2 linked regions of the Paractinoplanes brasiliensis genome follow. The protein of the gene in region 2 interacts with the protein of the main gene of each other region in a pairwise test. Links are inferred from orthologs where the notes say so. Each region holds a gene or a part of one and is shown on either strand. Other genes may lie near its edges. The genes, in order: rplA and thrS.

What was found.
Region 1: the proteins of thrS (region 2) and rplA interact in binary tests that used the Escherichia coli proteins (3 or more experiments, as listed by UniProt). The link is inferred for Paractinoplanes brasiliensis from one-to-one orthologs.

What each region holds. Positions count from the first base shown.
Region 1 is NZ_SNWR01000001.1:2,782,349-2,792,268, forward strand. The notes cover bases 1,324-4,187. They hold rplA (50S ribosomal protein L1), read right to left. Parts: upstream 3,179-4,187; coding sequence 2,468-3,178; downstream 1,324-2,467. Other genes in these bases: C8E87_RS12385 (hypothetical protein), read right to left, coding at 1,324-1,656; C8E87_RS12390 (ATP-binding cassette domain-containing protein), read right to left, coding at 1,653-2,405; nusG (transcription termination/antitermination protein NusG), read right to left, coding at 3,244-4,005; secE (preprotein translocase subunit SecE), read right to left, coding at 4,044-4,187. In the rest of the region: rplJ (50S ribosomal protein L10), read right to left, coding at 1-525; more of C8E87_RS12385, read right to left, coding at 976-1,323; more of secE, read right to left, coding at 4,188-4,409; C8E87_RS12415 (MaoC family dehydratase), read right to left, coding at 4,711-5,106; C8E87_RS12420 (MaoC family dehydratase N-terminal domain-containing protein), read right to left, coding at 5,171-5,617; rpmG (50S ribosomal protein L33), read right to left, coding at 5,693-5,860; C8E87_RS12440 (putative bifunctional diguanylate cyclase/phosphodiesterase), read right to left, coding at 6,251-8,788; C8E87_RS43655 (hypothetical protein), read right to left, coding at 8,845-8,988; C8E87_RS12445 (hypothetical protein), read left to right, coding at 9,249-9,566; C8E87_RS12450 (sulfurtransferase), read right to left, coding at 9,601-9,920. UniProt on the Escherichia coli protein: One of the primary rRNA binding proteins, it binds very close to the 3'-end of the 23S rRNA. Forms part of the L1 stalk. It is often not seen in high-resolution crystal structures, but can be seen in cryo_EM and 3D reconstruction models.
Region 2 is NZ_SNWR01000001.1:5,526,564-5,537,770, forward strand. Bases 5,255-8,166 are described here. They hold thrS (threonine--tRNA ligase), read left to right. Parts: upstream 5,255-5,666; coding sequence 5,667-7,667; downstream 7,668-8,166. Other genes in these bases: C8E87_RS25070 (ArsR/SmtB family transcription factor), read right to left, coding at 5,255-5,396; C8E87_RS25080 (ATP-binding protein), read right to left, coding at 7,750-8,166. In the rest of the region: C8E87_RS25040 (NAD-dependent epimerase/dehydratase family protein), read left to right, coding at 1-678; C8E87_RS25045 (aminotransferase class V-fold PLP-dependent enzyme), read left to right, coding at 841-2,031; C8E87_RS25050 (NUDIX hydrolase), read left to right, coding at 2,035-2,475; C8E87_RS25055 (gamma-glutamyltransferase), read left to right, coding at 2,472-3,893; C8E87_RS25060 (hypothetical protein), read left to right, coding at 3,890-4,366; C8E87_RS25065 (cation efflux transmembrane domain-containing protein), read right to left, coding at 4,372-5,067; more of C8E87_RS25070, read right to left, coding at 5,067-5,254; more of C8E87_RS25080, read right to left, coding at 8,167-10,602; C8E87_RS25085 (SCO4226 family nickel-binding protein), read left to right, coding at 10,686-10,934; C8E87_RS45695 (hypothetical protein), read right to left, coding at 11,025-11,195. UniProt on the Escherichia coli protein: Catalyzes the attachment of threonine to tRNA(Thr) in a two-step reaction: L-threonine is first activated by ATP to form Thr-AMP and then transferred to the acceptor end of tRNA(Thr). The rate-limiting step is amino acid activation in the presence of tRNA.

The sequences.
Region 1 (9,920 bases), 2.7 Mb from region 2 along the record:
CTTCTCGCGCTTCTCCTGAAGAGCGGCCGCGAGGCGCGCCACCTGCGACAGCGGGGCCTGGAAGAGGCCGGCCGCCTTGGTCAGGTTGCCCTTCATGGCGCCGGCCAGCTTGGCCAGCAGAACCTCACGCGACTCGAGGTCAGCGATCTTGTTGACCTCGTCAGCCGTGATCGCCTTGCCCTCGAAGACACCGCCCTTGATGACCAGGACGGGGTTGGCCTTGGCGAAGGCACGAAGGCCCTTGGCCGCCTCGACCGGGTCGCCGTTGATGAAGGCGAGCGCGGTAGGACCGGTGAACAGCGTGTCGAGGCCCTCAATGCCCGCGTCGCTCGCGGCGCGCTTCGCCAGGGTGTTCTTCGACACCGCGTACTTGGTGTCGCCGCCCAGCGAACGGCGCAGCTCGGTGAGCTGCTTGACCGTGAGACCGCGGTACTCGGTCAGCACGGCGGCCGACGAGTTACGGAAGTTGTCCGTCAGCTCCGCGACGGCACTGGCCTTGTCGGCCCGGACCGGCTTGTCCGCCATGTCCCTCCTCTCTCAGTGCTCGAGCCACTGGCCGAACTCGAAGGAGGGGCAAAATGAGAAACGCCCCGGCGCAGGGCGCACGGGGCGGAGCGGGCGCGGCTCTCACCGGCCTGATCACGAACCGTTCTCCCCTGCGCGGGCCGCCCGCATCATGCGGGGCCTTCGACCATGGCCTGAGCGATCAGGCATGGCGACCAGCGGTCTATGGGTGGAACTTCGATTGGCAAGAGTACGCGACCCGGCACCAACCGCCAAATCGCCCCTCGTCTACGCGCGCTTACTTCTCCCAGCCCAGACCCCACCCACCCGGGGTGGCCACCCACTTCTCAGCCTACGGGCTCGTCCGAGTGGGGTTGGAGTTGTCCACAGTTGCGGGTTTTCCACAGGGCTCGAGCGGGATCTTGGCCTCCTGAGGCACGATCGCCGCTTCAGGAGAGGGTCGGGCCGGCATCAGGAACGAGAGCGGCGGAGGTGGGCGTAGACGGCCAGCGCGACGGTGCACCAGACGGCGGCCCAGCCGGTGAGCAAGGCCAGCGTGGCGGCGGGTGGCGGGTCGACGTCGTTGAGGGCGCGTGCCGTGGCCATGACCGGCGGGACGAGCCACGGCGCGAACGAACCCCGCAGACCGAGCACGACCACGAGGACGGCCGCCACGACGAGCACCGCTACGCCGTTGCGGGTGCCACGGGTGACGGACCGGCTGGCCAGGGCGCCGACCGCCACGGCGGCGGGGATGGCGAGCAGGTGGGCCAGGGTGCCGAGCAGGACGCCGGACAGGACGGGCTTGCCGGTGTCGATGCCCTGGAACAGCCAGGGGGCGCCCATGGCGAGGGCGCAGACGATCAGCGCGAGCACCCCCGCGGCCGCCAGGCCGGCCACTGCTTCGGCGGGGGCGCCGACCGCCACGCGGGCCAGGCGGCGCTGCACGTCGGGTTCGGTGTCGAGCAGCAGCTTGCTCTGCCAGGCCAACACGGGGAAGAGGGCCGCCGCTGAGTAGCCGTAGGCCACGGAGGCGGGTGACGCTCCTCCGCCGTAGATGATGCCGAGCACGACCAGCACGGCGATCGCGGGCGGGAGGATGCGGCCGCCGCGCACGAAGCCGGCCAGGCGCATGCGGACGAGCGCGCTCATCGGGAATCTCCGCTTCGGGGACCTTTCACGTCGCGTACGCCCAAGACGGCGTGACCGGAAGCACGCAGCCGGACCACCGCTTCGTCGGCGGAGGCGCGGGGGACGGAGATCTCGATGACGACCTCGTCGCGGGAGGGAGCGGGCGGGGCCGCGGTTGGCTGCACCGTCGCGTCGGTAACAGACCAGTGGATCGCGCCGGGAAGGTGGGCTGTCTCGCCACGGTGGTCGCTGAGCAGGGCCATGCCGCCGGTTGCGGTCACCTCGGCGACGATCTCGGGAATCAGGGTGCGCGCGACGGCGTCAAGGCCCTCCCACGGCTCGTCCAGGATGAGCAGCCCGGGGCGGCCGGTCAGGGCCTGAGCGAGGCCGACCTTTTGGGCGGTGCCCTTGGAGAGGTCGCTCAGCCGGGTGCCGGTGTGGCCGGTGAGCAGCAGACGCTCGATCCACTCGTCGGCCTCGGCGGGGTCGTGACCGCGCACGGAGGCCATGCGGTGCAGATAGTCGCCCGCAGTGAACGGCTGGTCGGCCGGGAAACGCTCGGGCACCCACCCGACGGTGGGCGGGCGGTCACGGACGGCGCCGCGTCCCGGGCGGAGGACACCGGCGGCGAGCTGGAGGAGCGTCGACTTGCCGGCGCCGTTGCGGCCCAGCACGACGACCGTCTGGCCGGGCTCGACGACGGCGTCGACCGCGCGCAGCGTCCAGTCGGCGCGGCGGGCGTAGCGGAACCAGACCCCGTCGAAACGCACGACGGAACTTTGCCACAGAAAAACCCCCGGGGATGTCCCCCGGGGGCCGTCCTGATGCGGGATCAGGCCTCGGTGCTGGTGAAGCCCTTGACCACGTTCGGGTCGACCGGCACACCGGGGCCCATGGTGGTGGTGACCGTGACCTTCTTGAGGTACTTGCCCTTGGCTGCGGACGGCTTGGCCCGCAGCACCTCGTCGAGCACGGCGGCGTAGTTGTCGGTCAGCTGCTCCGGCGTGAACGACGCCTTGCCGATGATCAGGTGCAGGTTCGAGTGCTTGTCCACCCGGAACGTGATCTTGCCGCCCTTGATCTCGTTGACCGCCTTGGCCACGTCCATGGTGACGGTGCCGGTCTTCGGGTTGGGCATGAGACCACGCGGGCCGAGGATGCGGGCGATACGTCCGATCTTGGCCATCTGGTCGGGGGTGGCGATCGCGGCGTCGAAGTCGAGCCAACCACCCTGGATGCGGGCGACGAGCTCGTCGGTGCCCACCTCGTCGGCGCCGGCCGCGACGGCCTCCTCAGCCTTCGCGCCCTGGGCGAAAACGATCACGCGGGCGGTCTTGCCGGTGCCGTGGGGCAGGTTGACCGTGCCGCGGACCATCTGGTCGGCCTTGCGCGGGTCGACGCCCAGACGCATCGCGACCTCGACGGTGGCGTCGAACTTGGTCGGGCTGGCCTCCTTGGCGAGCTTGATCGCCTCGGCCGGCTCGTAGAGCTTGTTCGCGTCGATCTGCTCGGCGCCCTTGCGGTAGCCCTTGCTGCGCTGCATGTTCACTTACTCCTGTTGTGGTAGATGGCGGACCTGTTCATCAGGCCCTCCCACTGACGTGCTTGTCAGATCTTGGCGACCTGGTTGAAGTTCAGCTCCACCGGCGTCTCGCGGCCGAAGATGGAGACCAGAACCTTCAACTTCTGCTGGTCGGCATTAATTTCGCTGATCGAGGCGGGCAGCGAGGCGAACGCGCCGTCGGTGACCGTGACCGAGTCGCCGACCTCGAAGTCGAGCACCTTGACCTCCGGCTTGGCCTTCTTTTCCTCCTGCTCGACCGCCGGCGCCAGCCACTTCAGCACCTCGTCGAGCGAGAGCGGGGCGGGCCGGTCGACGCGGTCGGTCGCACCCACGAAACCGGTCACACCGGGCGTGTTCCGGACACAGGAGTACGACTCGGGCGTCAGGTCCATCCGGACGAGGATGTAGCCCGGGAAGACCTTGTTGTTGACCTGGACGCGCTTGCCGCCCTTGACCTCGACCTCTTCGCGGGTCGGCACCTCGACCTGGAAGATGAAGTCCTCCATGTCGAGGCTCGTGATGCGGGTCTCGAGGTTGGTCTTGACCTTGTTCTCGTAGCCCGCGTAGGAGTGCACGACATACCAGTCGCCCGGCGCGTACCGCAGCTTCTGCCGAAGCTCCTGCACCGGGTCGAAGTCCTCATCGTCCTCGACGGCCGGCGCGGGGGCGGCCGTCGCCTCGACCGCGTCCTGCGGCTCGGCGGACTCCTGCGGCTCGGCGGCCTCGACCGACTCGTCGTTGTCCGCCGTGGCCACCGACGACTGCTCGTCGACGGACTGCGCGGTCTCGTCGTCGTACTCAGGCACGCTCGCTCACTTCCAGCTATGTCTTCTCAACGGCGGGGTCAGCCGCCGAACGCCCAGAGGATGGCCTTGCCCAGGCCGAGGTCCAGCAGGCCGACGATGGTGGTCACGACCGTCACGAAGACGATCACGATCGTCGTGTAGGTCAGGAGCTCCTTGCGCGTGGGCCAGATGACCTTACGCAGCTCGCTGACGACCTCACGGAAGAAACCGCCGATCCGCCCGAAGAAGCCTGTCCGGCGGACCTCTTTCTTCGGCCGGGCCGAACGCTCCGCGACGGCGGTGCCGCCGCGGCCTACGGGCTCGTCGCCGTCGGCGGCGTCCTTGTCGTCCTCGACGGCGTCGTCGAACACCTCGTCGTCGGCAGGGTCGCCGGCGTCACCGGGTCGTTTCCTGTCGTCGGCCATGGCGCCCTACTTCCGTCATCGGTGGTGGGGATTTCCCCTGTCGGCGCTCGCCACGGGCGCGGAGGTCGTGCGGACCGCGCACCGGGCGGGCACGTCTAGGAGGATTGCGCAGGGGTGACAGGACTTGAACCTGCAGCCTGCGGTTTTGGAGACCGCTGCTCTGCCAATTGAGCTACACCCCTGTGCGAGGCAACTGAAACCCCGGTCCAGGCAGCCTGGTCCGGGGGGTCATTGCCCCACGGCGCACCAGTGTACGGGTTCACACCGGGTTCGCCCAACCCGGGCTCGCCCGAACTGGGAGCTAGCGCTTACGGATCGTCGCCTGAGCCAGGGAGAGCACCTTTTCGCCCTGGCAGGTGGCCGTGAGCGCCAGCTTGGTCAGGCCCTCGTCGGTGGTCCCCTTGACCGTGCCGGTGACGACCACCTCGGTGCCCTCGTCGGTGTCGGGGACGGGAACCGGGCGGGCGAACCGCACGCTGTATTCCACGACGGCGTCGGGCGCGCCGGCCCAGGCGGTGACCGCCCGGCCGACCAGGGCCATGGTCAGCATGCCGTGGGCGATGACCCCGGGCAGGCCGACGCTCGTGGCGATCCGGTCGCTCCAGTGGATGGTGTTGAAGTCGCCCGAGGCGCCCGCGTAACGCACCAGGTCGGCCCGGGTGACCCGAAAGGTCTGCGGTTCCAGCGTCTCGCTCACTCCGTGCCTCCGTGGTCGTGCTCTCCTGGCCCTACGCCTGCTTCGCTCGCTCCGGTGCAGTCGATCACTCCGTACCTCTTTGCACCAGCTTGGACCAGACCGTGACGACGGGCTCGCCGGCCACGGTGGTGACCTCGGTGCGGGTGGTCAGGAAGTCGTGACCGCCGCGCGAGGTGATGTCGTCGACCGAGTTGACGCAGACCAGCTCGTCGCCGGCCACGACCGGGCGCTTGTACGCGAACCTCTGGTCGCCGTGCACGACGCGGCTGTAGTCGAGCCCGAGCGCCGGGTCCTCAATGATCTGCCGGTTCGCCGCCATCGTGATCACGACCGGGAACGTGGGCGGGGCCACGACGTCGGCGTAGCCGATGGCCCGGGCCGCCTCGGGATCGTGATATTCGGCGTCGGCGGCGCCGATCGCGCGAGCGAACTCGCGGATCTTTTCGCGTCCGACCTGGTAGGGCTCGGTGGCCGGCCAGCTGCGGCCGACGAAGGACGGGTCCAGGGGCATACCCAAGAACTTACTTCGGCCGAAACGACTCTGCGCCGCCCGGTCCAGGACCGAACGGCGCAGAAGTACGGAAGATCAGCGGGTCTCGCGGTGCAGGGTGTGCTTGCCGTCACGCGGGCAGAACTTCTTCAGCTCGACCCGGTCGGGGTCGTTACGCCGGTTCTTCCGGGTGATGTAGTTCCGGTCCTTGCACTCCGTACAAGCCAAAGTGATCTTCGGACGGACGTCGGTCGCCTTGGCCACGACGGGTTGCCTTCCTGCTAACGGGGTTGAACGACGCTCCAGATTACTCCGGAGGAGCGCCGACATGCAAAGCGGGACCCCGGGAGGGATCCCTATTGCAAAGTAGCGGTGGCCGGACTTGAACCGGCGACACAGCGATTATGAGCCGCTTGCTCTGCCATCTGAGCTACACCGCCAGAGCCAGGCTCAAGTCCGACGCCTGTGGCGGGAACGAACCCGGTAGAGCCCCCTTACGGAATCGAACCGTAGACCTTCTCCTTACCATGGAGACGCTCTGCCGACTGAGCTAAGGGGGCTTGCGCACGATCTCTCGCTTGTTGCGCAGACAGAAGCTTACACGGCCCGGGGCAGGGGGTGAAATCGCCTCCCCGATACCCGTGTCGGCGCAGGTCAGATCACCGCGCGGAGCCTTCTGACCTCGCCCGCGTCGGTGGTCGCAGGCTCGGTCTGGGCGCTGAACCAGGCCTCCAGCCGCTCGTACGGCAGAGGGCGGCTGAACAGGTAGCCCTGGCCGATCTCGCAGCCCATCTCCTCGAGCAGGTCGAGGGTGAGCTCGCTCTCCACCCCCTCGGCCACCACGGTGAGACCGAACTCACGAGCCAGGCTGATCACGGCGCGCACGATCGCGAGGTCACCGGTGTCGGTCGCCATGCCCTGGACGAAGCTGTCGTCGATCTTCACCTCGTGCACCGGCCACTGCCGCAGATACGACAGTGACGACGCGCCAGTGCCGAAGTCGTCGACACTGAGCCGGACCCCGAGGTCGCGCAGGCGGTAAAGCGTGGGCAGCACGCGCTCGATGTCGTTGAGCATGCCGGGCTCGGAGATCTCGAACGTGACCTGGGCCGCGGCCACGCCGTACTGCTCGAGCAGCGCGGCGACCTGACCGGGGAAGCGGGAGTCGAGCAGCGTACGGACCGACAGGTTCACCGCGATCGAGAGCGGGCGCTCCTGGTCGGCCCACTCACGGCAGCGCCGCAGCCCCTCGGTCAGCACGACCTCGGTCAGGCGGGAGAGCTGGCCGGTGTGCTCGGCGACGGCCACGAAGTCTTCCGGCGCCACCTCGCCCTGGGCCGGGTGCTGCCACCGGGCCAGGCACTCGACGCCGACGAGGTGACGGTCACCCAGCGTGACCTTGGGCTGGAAGTAGACGTCGAGCGCGCCGCTGTCGAGGGCCGTGCGCAGATCGGCCGCGATGCCCAGACGACGGACGGCGCGCGACTCGAGCGCGGGGTGGAACAACTGCACCCCGTACGGGAGGACCTTGGCCGCATTGCCCGCGAGCTCGGCCCGTTGGAGCAACATCTCGGGGTCGCCGCCGTGGTCGGGATAGACGGACACGCCCACGGCGGTGTCGACGTCGAGGGTGAGCGTGCCGACCGTCATCGGGCCGCGCAGCTGTTCGCGCATGTCGGTGGCGAGCTGGACGGTGGCGTCGGTGCTCTCGGCGCGCATCGTCACCACGAACTCGTCACCGCCGATGCGGCCGACCAGGGCGCCCGGCCCGGCGATCGAGCGCAGCCGCCCGGCCACCTCGGCCAGGAGCTTGTCGCCGGCGGCGTGGCCCATCGACTCGTTGACGTCCCGCTGACCGTCCACGTCGAAGAGCAGGACCGCGACCACCTCGTCCTCGGCGCGCACCTTGACCGACTCGGCCAGCGCGTCGGTGATCCGGCGCCGGTTGGGCAGGCCGGTCAGGCGGTCGTGATACGCGTCGTAGCGCAGCCGTTCGACCAGCCGGGCGTTCTCGACCGCGACCGCGACGTGTGCGGCGATCGTCTCGAGCACCTGCACGTCGGCCGAGCGGAAGGTGCGGGAGTCGCCGAGCCGGTTGACCACCTCGAGAGTGCCGATCGGGGTCTGACCCGACCGCAGCGGCACGACGATGACGTCCTTGACCTTGGAGTCGCGCAGGGTGGGGCGCAGCGACTCGTGCTCGGCGAACTGGGGACCGACGGCGGCCGTGTGCCCGTCGGCGACCGCGCCCTCGCGGACCGCCGCGGGTGTCGGGGAGATGTCGAGCAGGCCCTTGTTCTCGACGCGCGCGGTGAGCAGCACCTCGGGGTGCAGTCCCTGCGGCGCTATCCAGAGGGTGGCGTACTCCGAGCGCATCAACGCCTGCACCCGGCCGAGCATGACGTCGGGCAGGGCGGTGCTGCTGCCCTCGTCACGGACCGCCCGGGTGAGCTCGTAGACGTCGGCCAGCGTGCGATGCTGCCGGAAGAACTCGGCGAACGAGCGCAACATGAGGATCAGCGCGACCACCAGCACGGCCAGCAGCAGCGCCGACCAGCGGGTGGCGACCAGCGCGACCAGGAAGACCAGGCCGATCACGGCGTTGACCCCGGCCATCGCCCAGACCGGCAGGGAGCCGCGCAACACTTCCTGACCGGCCCGGGGCCCCTGCACCACGGCCATCACAGCCGCCATGCTCAGGACCTCGACCAGCACGAAAACGCCGACAGCGGCGAACAGGATGGCCCAGGTGCCGGGCCCCGCGCCGCGCATCCGGGGGGCCGCCTCGATCACCAGGACGGCCGCAGCGGCGCCGGCGGCCGATTTCGCGACGTTGAACCAGAGCTTGCTCGCCACCACCGGGGCGCGCCGGGTGAGCTGGACGATCAGCACCGCCAGGGTCACCACGAGGATGACCACGGTCGGCGGGAGGTAATAGAGCGCGAGGAGGAACGGCACCTCGGTGATGTAGATGCTGAACGTGCTCCGCCGGATCACGACGTTGATCACGCCGATGTACGCGACGATGATTCCTACGAGCGCGACAAGGCCACCGAGCCAGGAGTCTGTCCACCACCTCGGGTCATGGACCCAGAAGGCGATGACGCAGACGAGCGCGAAGAGACCGAGCGGGTTGGTGATCAACCAGGCGTACTGCGCGGAACGCTTTGCTCGCCGCGGTTGCCCGCCCATCGCGCTCCCTCGTCAACCGACGCGAACCGATGCCGTGTGGTCGGTCAGCCGAATCGTCAGTCCCACTCGATGATGATGTTGGTGCTGTTGACGGCGCCCGACTCCGACGGGTGCGCACCACTGAAACCTGCGATGCCGCCGATTGCGACGACAACCGCGAAAACCAAGCCTGCATAACGGCCCAGCTTCCTACCGAACATGTTTGGCTCCTGCGTTGGTTACGCGCTGCGGTGGGGGGTCACATGATGGTGCCACACGCGGTGTGCGACTGGCAGTGTCCATCGGCGGGTCGAAACCGCACATTCCGAAATCCTGACCGAACGGCTGAGTTCCGTCCCCCTCGGTTACGCGCAGAATTGACGACTTTACGTCCGAAATAACGGGAGAAGTGAGGGCAATTCGCGTGTCCGACGTCAGGTGATCTTGACGTCAAGCGGTCCTGACGCCATGCTGGCTCGCCGTGAACGCCTCACCGGACGATCTCGAGCGGCAGCACACGCTGTCCACGGCTACAACGCGGTACGACGAGCTGAGGATGCGCGACGCCCTCGCGGCGGTGGCCGGGGAAGGCGGCGCGAACGCTGTCCCGCTCACCCGCGAGGAGACGCTGGAGATGCTGGCGCTCAGCGAGGTCGTCATCCGCAAGGCCGGTTACGCCCGGCAGTCGATGGTGCGGGTGGCCCGCGACGCCGGCGCCTCGTGGGCGCAGATCGGCGCCGCCCTCGGCACCACCAAGCAAGCCGCCTGGGAGGCGCACAACCGGCGCCCGGAGGCCTAGCCCCGTCCGGCCTTCCCCGTCGCGGCCGGCAGGCCTACTCTCCCGTCGCGGCGGGCAGAGCGGTCGAGCTGTACTGCGACCAGGATCCGGGATAGAGGCGGCCGGGGGCGAACCCGGCGCGCTCCAGGGCCAGCAGGTTGTGGCAGGCGGTGACGCCCGAGCCGCAGTACGACACCACGTCCACACCGTCGCCGACGCCGGCCGCGAGGAACCGCTCGCGCAGGATCTCGGCCGGGTGGAAACGGCCCTCGGCGTCGACGTTCTCGCGGCAGGGGACGTTGCGGGCGCCGGGAATGTGGCCGGGCCGGGGGTCGATCGGCTCGCTCTCGCCCCGGAAGCGCTCGGGCTGGCGTG
Region 2 (11,207 bases):
ACCGCGGTCGACGACCGCTACGACAAGATCGACGCCGTGGTGCACCTGGCCGCGATCCCCGCCCCGGGCCTGCTGCCGAACGCGGCGACCTTCCACAACAACATCACGGTCACCTACAACGTCTTCGCCGCCGCCCGCACGGCCGGGATCAAGACCATCGTGTGGGCGTCCAGCGAGACAGTGCTCGGCCTGCCGTTCGACACCACGCCACCGCCGTACCTGCCCGCCGACGAGGAATATCCCGCCCGCCCCAACTCGTCGTACTCGCTGGCCAAGCACCTCGAGGAGCAGATGGCGGCCCAGTTCTGCCGCTGGGACCCCACGTTGACCATGGTCGGCCTGCGCTTCTCGAACGTCATGGACCCCGACGACTACAAGACCTTCCCCTCGTACGACGCCGACCCGCACTCGCGCAGCTGGAACGCCTGGGGTTACATCGACGCCCGCGACGGAGCCCAGGCCGTGCGGCGCGCCCTCGCGTACGGGGAACCCGGTGTTGAGGTCTTCGTGATCGCCAACGCCGACACGGTCATGAGCCGGTCCAGCGCCGCCCTGGCCGCCGAGGTCTTCCCCGGCCTGCCGGTGAAGAAGGAACTCGGCGAACACGAGACCCTGCTCTCCATCGACAAGGCCCGCCGCCTCCTCGGCTACGAGCCCGAGTTCACCTGGCGCTCGTAGGGGTCCTCGGGTGATGTAGCCTCGGTGTCAGGTCATGAGCGCCAGCGTGAAGCCCCGGCTTGCTGGCCGGCAACCCTTGCGTTCGCGATGGGGTGCCCCGGGTGAGGACCAGGTCTGCGTCCGCCCGGGCGCGGGCAAGCGCGAGCCCGTGGAGGCATCCTCATGTCCGATCGTCTCGATGTCGTCGGCGCCGACCTGACCGTCACCCTCACGTCCGGCGAGCAGCGACGCTTCACCCACCTCGACTACGCGGCCTCGGCGCCCTGTGTGCGGGCCGCTGCCGACGCCGTACGTGATCTGCTCCCGCACTACGGCAGTGTGCACCGCGGCGCCGGGCTGCGTTCGCAACGGTCGACGCTGGAATACGAGCAGGCCCGGGACATCGTGGCCGAGTTCGCCGGCGCCCGGGACGGCGACACCGTGATCTTCACGCGCAACACCACCGACTCGCTCAACCTGCTGGCCCGCGCGCTGCCCGAGGGCACGACGACGATCGTCTTCGACGGCGAGCACCACGCCAACCTGCTGCCCTGGCCCACGCCCGTGCGCCTGCCGGCGCCGGCCGACCCCGAGGACGCGATCCAGTCGGCACGTTCCGCTTTTGCCTCCGTACGCGGTCCCGGGCTGCTCGCCGTGACCGGCGCGAGCAACGTGACGGGGGAGATCTGGCCGCTGCGCGAACTCATCGAGGTCGCTCACTCGTACGGGGGAAGGGTGTTGATCGATGCGGCCCAGCTCGCGCCGCACCGGCCGATCAGCCTGAGCGACACGGGGGCCGACTACGTCGCGTTCTCCGGGCACAAGCTGTACGCGCCGTTCGGGGCGGGTGTGCTGGCCGGGCGGGGCGACTGGCTGAACGCGGCCGAGCCCTACCTGCGCGGCGGCGGGGCCAGCACGTCCGTCGGCGACCAGGCGGGCGACGTCGTGTGGGCGACCGGCCCGGCACGGCACGAGGGCGGCACCCCCAACCTGATCGGCGCCGTCGCCCTGGCCGCCGTCTGTGACGCGCTGCTGCACGCCGACCGCGCGAGCCTCGACGAACACGAGCGGAGCCTGCTGGCCGCCCTGCCCGAGGGGGTCACCCTTTTCGGCGGGAAGCAGCCGCGCGTCGGCATCGTCTCGTACGCCGTGCCCGACCCGGCCGCCGTGGCCGACCGCCTGGCCCGCGAGCACGGCATCGGCGTACGGGCGGGAATGTTCTGTGCCCACCCGCTGGTGCGACGCCTCGGCGGTGGCGGCGACTGCGGAACCGGTGGTCTGCTGCGCGTGAGTTTCGGCCTCGGCAGCACTCACGACGACATCGACCGGTTGCTGCGCGCCTTTGACGAACTCGGGGTGCGCGGCATTCTTTGAGGCATGACTCAGCCGCGTGCCGTCGCTGTGGTGCTCTCCGAGGGCCGCGTCCTGGTGATGAAGCGATACCTCAAGCACCCCCGCACCTGCGCGATGTGCCCGCGCGGCACCCTGGCCTGCGCGGGCCACGACTACGCGGTGCTGCCCGGCGGGGGCGTCGAGCGCGGCGAGTCGTTCGAGGAAGCGGTCGTGCGCGAGCTGCACGAGGAAACCACGCTGACCGCCCGCATCGAACGGCAGCTCTGGTCGGGCCGGCACGTCAGGCGTCGCGCCGTCTACTTCCTCATGACCGATGTCGAGGGCACACCGACGCTCTCCGGCGAGGAGGCCGCCGAGAACAACCCCCTGAACAGTTACGAGCTGCGGTGGGCCACCCCCGACCAGTTCGACGAGCTGAACCTGTTCCCCCGCAGCATCCACGAACGCCTGACGGAGCTGATGTGACGGTTGCTGTTGCCGCACCACACCCGGATGCTGTTGAGGCCGCGCGGGCGGTGGTAGCGGACGGGGGGAACGCGTTCGACGCGGCGCTCGCGGCGGCCGCGGCGCTCACCGTGGCCTATCCGCACCAGTGCTCGGTCGGCGGTGACCTGGTCGCCATGGTGCGTCCGGCCCATTCCCCCGTACGGGCTGTCCTTTCCATCGGCGCCGCGGCGCGTGCTGTGGATGTGGCAGCGCTGGGCGATCGGATGCCGGTGCGCGGTCCGCAGACGGTCACCGTTCCCGGGGTGGTTGCGGGGTGGGCCGCCGTGCACGGGTTGGGGGCGCGGTTGCCGCTCGGCAAGCTGCTCGCGTTCTCAGTGCGGCTGGCCGCCGACGGTGTCGACGTCGCCCCCGGTCTGCGAGCCGCGATAGCCGCTGGGTCCGACGTGATCCGGGCCGATCCGGGCCTGTCCGCGGTGATGCTGCAGCCCCGCCTCGTGCAGCAGGCCCTGGCCGAAACCCTCGCAGCCATCGGCCGTGACTGGCGGTCGTTCTACACCGGACCGATCGTTGCCGGGGTGCGCGCCCTGGGCAGCCCGCTCGCCGAGGAGGATTTCGCGGCCCACGTCGCCGAGGTCGGAGACCCCTTGCGTACGGTCGTCGGCGGCGTCACCTGGCATGCCGCGCCGCCGCCGGTGCAGGGCGCCACTTTCCTCGCGGTCGCCGGTTCACGGTCGTTGCTCGCCGACAGCCGCCGGGCACAGTCCGCCCGCGACGCCTTCCTCGGCGACCCCCGCAGCGGCCCGATTCCCCTCAGCAACCTCCTTCTCCGTACGCCGGAACAAGCGTCCCCCGTCCCCGAGCCGCGGCCGCCGTCCGCGCCGGACCGGATGCGCCGGGCGAGCGGCGACACGGTGGCTGTGACCGCAGTCGACGACGAGGGCAACGCCATCGCGCTCATCCAGAGTGTCTTCGAGAGCTTCGGCGCCGGGTTGCTGGAGCCGTCGACCGGGGTGGTGCTGCACAACCGCGGCTCGTCGTTCCGCCTCGACCCCTCGCACCCCGGGCACATCGCTCCCGGCGTACGTCCTCCGCACACGCTCTGCCCGGCGATCGCCACCACTGCCGACAGCGTGATCGCCCTGGGTTGTCAGGGCGGCCGGGCCCAGCCGTGGATCCTGGCCCAGCTCGCCTCCGAGGTCCTGTCGGCCGACGACCCCGGCGAACTGGTGGCCCGCCCCCGCTGGATCCTCCGGGGCGACGACCTGATGCTCGAACCCGGCGTGCCTGTGCCGCCGGGAGCCGACGGGCTGACGGTCACCACCGTGCCGGGTCCGCACGACGACGCCGGGCACGTCCAAATGTCCCGCTCGCGCTCCGGCCGGCTCGACGCCGGAAGCGACCCCCGAGCCGACGGCCTGGCAGCGGTCCTGCCGTGACCGTCCGCCGACGGCTTCGCTCCCTGGCCGCGCTGGAGCTGCTCAACATCCCCCTGCAGGCGGTGGTGTGGTTCGGCGCGATCGGCCTGCCGCCCTCGTGGCCCAACATGGTGGGCTTCGCGCTCTTCGCCCTCCTCCTGCTGCAGGGCGCCGCGTACTGGCGTGCCAAACTCCGCGCCCTGTCGCCCCCTCAGCGCGCCTTGCCGTGGCGGCCCTTCTTCCTCGCGGCCCGCGCCACGAACCCGATCCTGCTGCTCGCCGGCATCGCGCTGACCGGATACGCCGCCGTCACCGACCCCGGCCGCTCGTCCTGGCCGGGCTTGGCTTTCGCTGTGTTCGCCGTCCTGGAATACATCAACTACTTCCACCTCCAACTGGCCAACGACACCCGAGCCGACCTGCGCCGCCTACGCCACCACGGCCTGCGCCGCTCCCACCTGGCCCGAGACCTGTCCCGTCCCCCGCCGGTGTGATGTGCTCAGTGGCCGCTGGAATGGTGCTGGGGTGTGCAGCAGGAGCCGCCGCTGGTGACAACGCTCGGCTGCGGCGTGCAGCAGGCCTTGCCCCGCCAGGCGTCGCGGCCCTCTTTGACCGCGACGGCCGCGATGACCAGCGCGGCGATCGGGTCGGCCCAGGGCCGGCCGAACAGGCTGTTGACGCCCAGCCCGATCAGCAGCACGGCCGACAAGTAGGTGCACAGCATGGTCTGCTGCGAGTCGGCGACCGCGGTGCGTGAGCCGAGTTCGCGACCGGCGCGGCGCTGAGCGAAGGACAATCCCGGCATGACGGCCAAGGACACGGCGGCGAGCGTGAGGCCGATGGTGGAGTGCCCGGCGTGGTCGTCGCCGAGCAAATTGCGTACGGATTCGGCTGTCACGTAGGCGGCGAGCGCGAAGAACGAGATCGCGATGATCCGCAGGGCGGCCCTTTCCCGGCGTTGGGGGTCGCGGCCGGCGAACTGCCAGGCCACCGCGGCGGCCGAGGACACTTCGATCACGGAGTCGAGGCCGAAGCCGATCAGCGCGGTCGAGTTCGCGGCAGCGCCGGCTCCGATGGCGATGACGGCTTCGACGACGTTGTAGCTGATGGTGGCGGCGACGAGCAGCCGGATCCGGCGGATCAGCATCGCGCGGCGCGCCGGGACGGGACCGGCGGGGAGCAGCGGCAGGTCCATCAGCAGCAGCCCTTGATCGCGGCGTCGGGGCAGGCGGCCGGGTCGACCGCCAGGACCAGGCCGAGCAGGCTGTCCAGCGCCTGCCGGATCTGAGGGCCGGCCAGTTCGTAGCGGGTGCGCCGGCCCTCGGGGACGGCCACGACCAGGCCGCAGCCGCGCAGGCAGGCCAGATGGTTGGACATGTTCTGCCGGGTGACGCCGAGCAGGTCGGCCAGTTCGGCGGGGTAGCCGGGGCTTTCGCGCAGCGCGAGCAGGAGCCGGGCCCGGGTGGCGTCGGACAGGGCGTGACCGAAGCGGGCGAGAACTTGACCGTGTGTCACCGTCTCCACCGGCTCACAGTACAGCGAAACATGTATTCAGCAAACGCTGTATTGATGAGGAGGTGAGCAGGTAGGCGAGGCGGACAGGTCGGCGTGGTGCGCTTCGAAGAATCGCTGGAAGGCGGCCTCGGGATCGGTCACGCGGTCCTTTCCGGGCAGTGGGCTGCTCACCTGTTGGTGGAGCACTGACGCGGAAAGGTTGCTCGTTCATCGCGGGAATTCCCGGGCGACTAGCATCGTCAAGGTTCCCGCGACTTTCATTGCCCGAAGGAGATCACCGTGTCCGCACCCCGTACCCCCGCTGTGGCCGACCCCCTAGTCGTCCCAGCCGGGACTACGGCCGCCGATGCGGTGGCCGCAGCCGGCCTGCCCACGACGGGTCCCAAGGCGGTCGTGGTCGTGCGCGACGCCGGCGGCCGCCTGCGTGACCTGGACTGGCGTCCCGAACTCGACACCGACGTGACCCCGGTCGCGATCGACGAGCCCGACGGCCTCGACGTGCTGCGCCACTCCACCGCGCACGTGCTGGCCCAGGCCGTGCAGGACACGTTCCCCGAGGCCAAGCTGGGCATCGGCCCGCCCATCCGGGACGGCTTCTACTACGACTTCGACGTGCCTAAGCCGTTCCAGCCCGAAGACCTGAGCAAGCTCGAGAAGCGGATGCAGGAGATCGTCAAGGCCGGGCAGAGCTTCCGCCGCCGGGAGTACAGCTCGCTCTCCGAGGCCAAGGTCGAGCTGGCCGACGAGCCGTACAAGCTGGAACTGGTCGACATCAAGGGTGACGTCGACGACGCCGAGCTGTCGACCGTGGGCGCCGGCGAGCTGACCCACTACGACAACCTCGACAAGGACGGCAAGCGCGTCTGGGGTGACCTGTGCCGCGGGCCGCACCTGCCGACGACCCGGCTCATCCCGGCGTTCAAGCTGATGCGCTCGGCAGCCGCGTACTGGCGTGGCTCGGAGAAGAACCCGCAGCTGCAGCGCATTTACGGTACGGCGTGGCCGTCGCGCGACGAGCTGAAGGCGTACCTGAACCGCCTGGCCGAGGCCGAGCGCCGCGACCATCGCAAGCTGGGCACCGAGCTCGACCTGTTCTCGTTCCCCGACGAGATCGGCTCCGGGCTGGTCGTGTTCCACCCCAAGGGCGGCATCATCAAGCGCGAGATGGAGGACTACGTTCGCGCCCGCCACATCGAGGAGGGTTTCCAGTACGTCAGTTCGCCGCACATCACCAAGGAGGGGCTGTTCCACACCTCCGGGCACCTGCCGTACTACAAGGACACCATGTTCCCGCCCATGCAGCTGGAGGGCGCGGACTACTACCTCAAGGCCATGAACTGCCCCATGCACAACCTGATCTTCAGGTCGCGGGGGCGGTCCTACCGTGAGCTGCCGCTGCGCTTCTTCGAGTTCGGCACGGTCTACCGGTACGAGAAGTCGGGTGTGGTGCACGGACTGACCCGCGTACGGGGTCTGACCCAGGACGATTCCCACTCGTACGTGACGGCCGAGCAGGCCCCGGGCGAGATCAAGCACCTGCTGAACTTCGTCCGCTCGCTGCTCGACGACTTCGGGCTCGACGACTACTACCTGGAACTGTCGACCCGCGACCCCAAGAGCGACAAGTTCATCGGCACCGACGAGCAGTGGGCCGTGGCGACCAAGGTGCTCGAGGACGTGGCCGCCGAGTCCGGTCTGGAACTGGTGCTCGACCCGGGCGGCGCGGCGTTCTACGGCCCGAAGATCAGCGTGCAGGCCAAGGACGCGATCGGCCGTACGTGGCAGATGTCGACCATCCAGTACGACTTCAACCAGCCGGCCCGCTTCGGCCTGGAGTTCCAGGCCGCCGACGGCACCCGCCAGGAACCGGTGATGATCCACTCGGCCAAGTTCGGGTCGATCGAGCGGTTCTTCGGCGTGCTGGTCGAGCACTACGCGGGCGCTTTCCCGGCCTGGCTGGCGCCGGTGCAGGTGGTGGGCATCCCGATCCGTGACGACCACGCCGACTACCTTTCGGCTTTCGTGGAGAAGCTGCGGGCGGCGGGGGTGCGGGCCGAGGTCGACTACTCCACCGACCGCATGCAGAAAAAGATCCGCACGGCGCAGCAGCAGAAGATCCCGTTCATGGCCATCGCCGGTGACGACGACGTCAACGGGGGCACGGTCAGCTTCCGCTACCGCGACGGCTCGCAGCGCAACAACGTCCCCGTCGACGAGGCGGTCGCCCACGTGGCCGAGATCGTCAAGTCCCGCACGAACGTGAGCCCCTCAGCCGCCTGACCCGGTGTTCTTGAGACGGGCCGACGTCTGCAGGTGAGGCGTCGGCCCTTCCGTACGCGGCGGCGCGGTCCCCGGCTGCGGGTCAGCGCGCGGTGATCCAGGCGGCGACCTGCGTCCGGCGGCTGAAGCCCAGTTTGGTGCGGATGTGCTCGACGTGGGCGGCTGCGGTCTTCGGGGCGATCGTCAGCGCGGCGGCGATCTCACGGTTGGTCAGTCCCCGGGCGACGAGACGGGCGACCTCGAGCTCTCTCGCCGACAGAACCGGATCCCCGGGAAGGTCTGATCCGGCGCGACGGCCGTTCGGCGCCGGAAGGCGGGTGCTGACCTGCGGGTCGCGACCGGGGCGGTTGCTGATTTGCGGGTCGCGACCGGGGCGGTTGCTGATCTGGGGGTCGCGACCGGGTGGTGTTGCCGCGGCCGAGGCGTACGCCGTGGTGGCTGCGGCTCGGAAGCGGGCGGCGTCGGCCGGGCGTCGGGAGCGGGTGGCGCAGCGGGCCTGGTCGAGCAAAACCGCGGTGCCCTCCCAGAAGCGGTGGCGGGCGGACCAGAACGCGGCCGCGGCGGCCAGCGTCTGACGGGCCTTGCCGGTTTGGCCCTCGTGCAGCTGGATCAGGCCCACCGCGTGGTCGAGGGCGCCCAAGGTGCCGGGAATGGACCGCAGCTCCAGCAACGTGGACGTGCGGTCGAGCCACCCGCGGGCCGCCGTGACGCCCGAGTGGGCCAGGTAGGCCCGGACGCCCGTGACGACGTACGGGAAAAGGTAGGCGGCATCGCGGACGGCGGCCGACGCCTCGTAGCCCTGTTCGCATCGGCTCACGGCGGTGCCGTGATCACCCTGGGCCAGCGCCGTCTCGGCCAGGCCCCACCAGGCGGGGGAGAGACGTTGCAGCTCGCGCATGCCCGCGGCCAGGCGCTCGGCGGTTTCCAGGTGACAGACCGCTTCCTCGTACGATTCCACGCCCATCGCCAGATAACCGAGGACGTGCCGGGCCGTGATCTCGGTCGTGATCCCGCCGCGGCCATCGGTCAGCGCCTGGCGGGCTGTCGTCGCGGCGGCCGCCCAGTCGCCGGTTGCCCACTGCACGTGGGCCAGGTGCGCCGCCATGTAGTGCCGGTCGTTGAACTGTTCCACCCGCTCCGCGTAGGCGATGCCCTCGGCCAGCGTCGTCGCGGCCGTGTCGTAGTCGACCAGCACCGACATCGACGTGCCGAGCATCCGGTAGGCCCGCGCCGCCTGGGCCTCGAGCCGCAGGCCGGACGCCCGGTCGATGGCGTCGCGCAACAGGGCCGTGCCCTCCGGGGTGCGGCCCGCGAACAGCAGCACCGAGCCGACCGTGGCGTCCAGGTGGCAGCGCACCCGATCGTCGACGACGAGGGCGCGGGCCCGTTCGCCGTCCGCGAGCGCCTCGTCGAGGCGGCGGTCCAGCATGTACGCCGCGGCCAGCTCGGCGTGGATCTCGCCAGGGTGCTCGGCCGGCGGCAGCGCCGCCCGCAGCGCCGCGGCCCGCTCGTCGAGGCCCGCGCCGAGCAGGTGCCGTACGGCCACCCAGTCGGGCACGAGAGCCGCCGCGCCCGCCTCGTCGCCCAGGGCCAGGCGCACCTCGTACGCCTCGGCGTAGCAGGCCGCGGCCTCAGCGTTCTCGTCGATCGAGGCCAGTTCGCAGGCCAGCGCCACCAGCAGAGCGGCCCACTCGGCGCGGGGCAGCCCGGCCGGCCAGGTGCGGCGGGCCCGGCGATACAGCTGGGCGGCCTCGCGGTGGGCCGACAGCGCGGACGCCTCGCTTGCCGCGGCGCGCGCGTGCCGGAAGGCCTCGTCGAACCTTCCCGCGCGCTCGTAGTGATCGCTGGCCAGGGCGTCCGGGAAACCCGCGGCGGCCGCTCCGGCGTGCAGGTCGCGGCGCCGGTGCGGGGTGATGTCGGCGTAGAGGGCGTCGCGGATCAACGCGTGCCGGAAGTCGTAGCCGGACCGGTCGGCGCCGGGCTTCACGAAGAAACTCTCGATCAGCTCGCGCAGCGCCTCGTCCACGGCGTCCGGCGGCTCACCGGTCAGCGCGGTGAGCAGGTCGAGGTCGAACGACCTGCCCAGCACCGCGGCCGCCTCGGCCAGCCGGCGGGTGCCGGGCCGGAGCAGGCTCGCGCGGGCCAGCACGGCGTCGGCCAGCGTCTCGGGCACCTCCTCGGAGAGGCCACCGTGGGAGGGCGGGCCGGGGTCGGGGGTGACAGCCAGGAACTCCTCGACGTGCAGGGGGATGCCGTCGCTGCGGTGGTGCAGGCTCTTGGCCGCGGCGGTGGCCAGCCCGGAACCGGTGATCGCGGCCGCCAGCACGGCGGTCTCGGCCGCGCCCAAGCGGGGAAGCCGCACCTCCTCGGCGAGCCGCTGGGTCAGCAGGCGGGTGCGCCACTGCCGCATCGGCACGCGCGGATAGAGCTCGTCGCTGCGATACGTGCCCACCACGAGCAGCCGGCTCGCGAGGGCATGCCGGGCCAGCCGGGCCACCACGTCGAGCGTGAGATCGTCGGCCCAGTGCAGGTCCTCCAGCGTGATCAGGAAGGGCGCCGGACGGGGGCCTGCGATCAGCTCGGCCAGGTCGGCCACCAGCAGGCGGCGCCGGTGGGCCGCGTCCCCCTCGGCCAGCTCGTACAGCCGCTCGCCGAGGCGTTGCCCGGCCGCCGCGGTCTCGGGGTCACGGCGCAGCTCGGCGCCGAGGTCGGCCAGCAGGCCCCCGGCCACCTCGACGTCGCCCGGCGCGGCGGCGGCGCCGGCCACCGCGTAACCCAGGGCACGGGCCCGGCGGACGATCTCGGCGAGCAGCCGGGTCTTGCCGATGCCGGCCTCACCGGCGAGGAACAGCAGCTCGCCGGTGGGCGCGGCCAGGCGCCGGTCGGCGAGGGCGAGCAGGTCCTCGCGGCCGATGAGCACGGGGCTGGCCACCACGCCCGAACTTTAGGTCGTCCGACCGGGCCTTCGTAGGTGCTCTGACCGATGTCCGACCGTCCCGCCGACACCAACCTGGGGGCATGGCGAAATTCATGGATGTACACAGCGGATTCCACGGGGTCACCCCGCAGCAGCTGGCCGACGCGCACGACGCCGACCTCAAGATCGAGGGGGAGGAGGGCGTCCACTTCGAGCGGGCCTGGCTGGACCCGGAGGCGGGCAAGGTCTTCTGCCTGAGTTCGGGGCCGAGCAAGGAGGCCGTCATGCGGATCCACGAGCGGGCCGGCCACCCGACGACCGAGATCTACGAGCTGTCCACCGAGGTCTGAGCCGGAACTACGCGGGCAGGGCCGCCTGCTTCCGGGCGGGCGGCCGTTCCGGCGTACGGGAAAGGCGGAGCCAGACCACGAAGCCCCAGATCACGAACGCGGCGTAGACGGCGTACAGGATTGCCGAGGGGTAGTAGCCGAAGTGCAGCAGCTCGGCCCGAAGGCGTTGCCGACGATCTCGCGGTAATAGATCGCCTGATCGGCGGTCACCTGCCACTTGGCGGTGTAGAACGCGGTCAGCAGTTGGTCGAGCCAGGTCACGGCTCAGCGTAG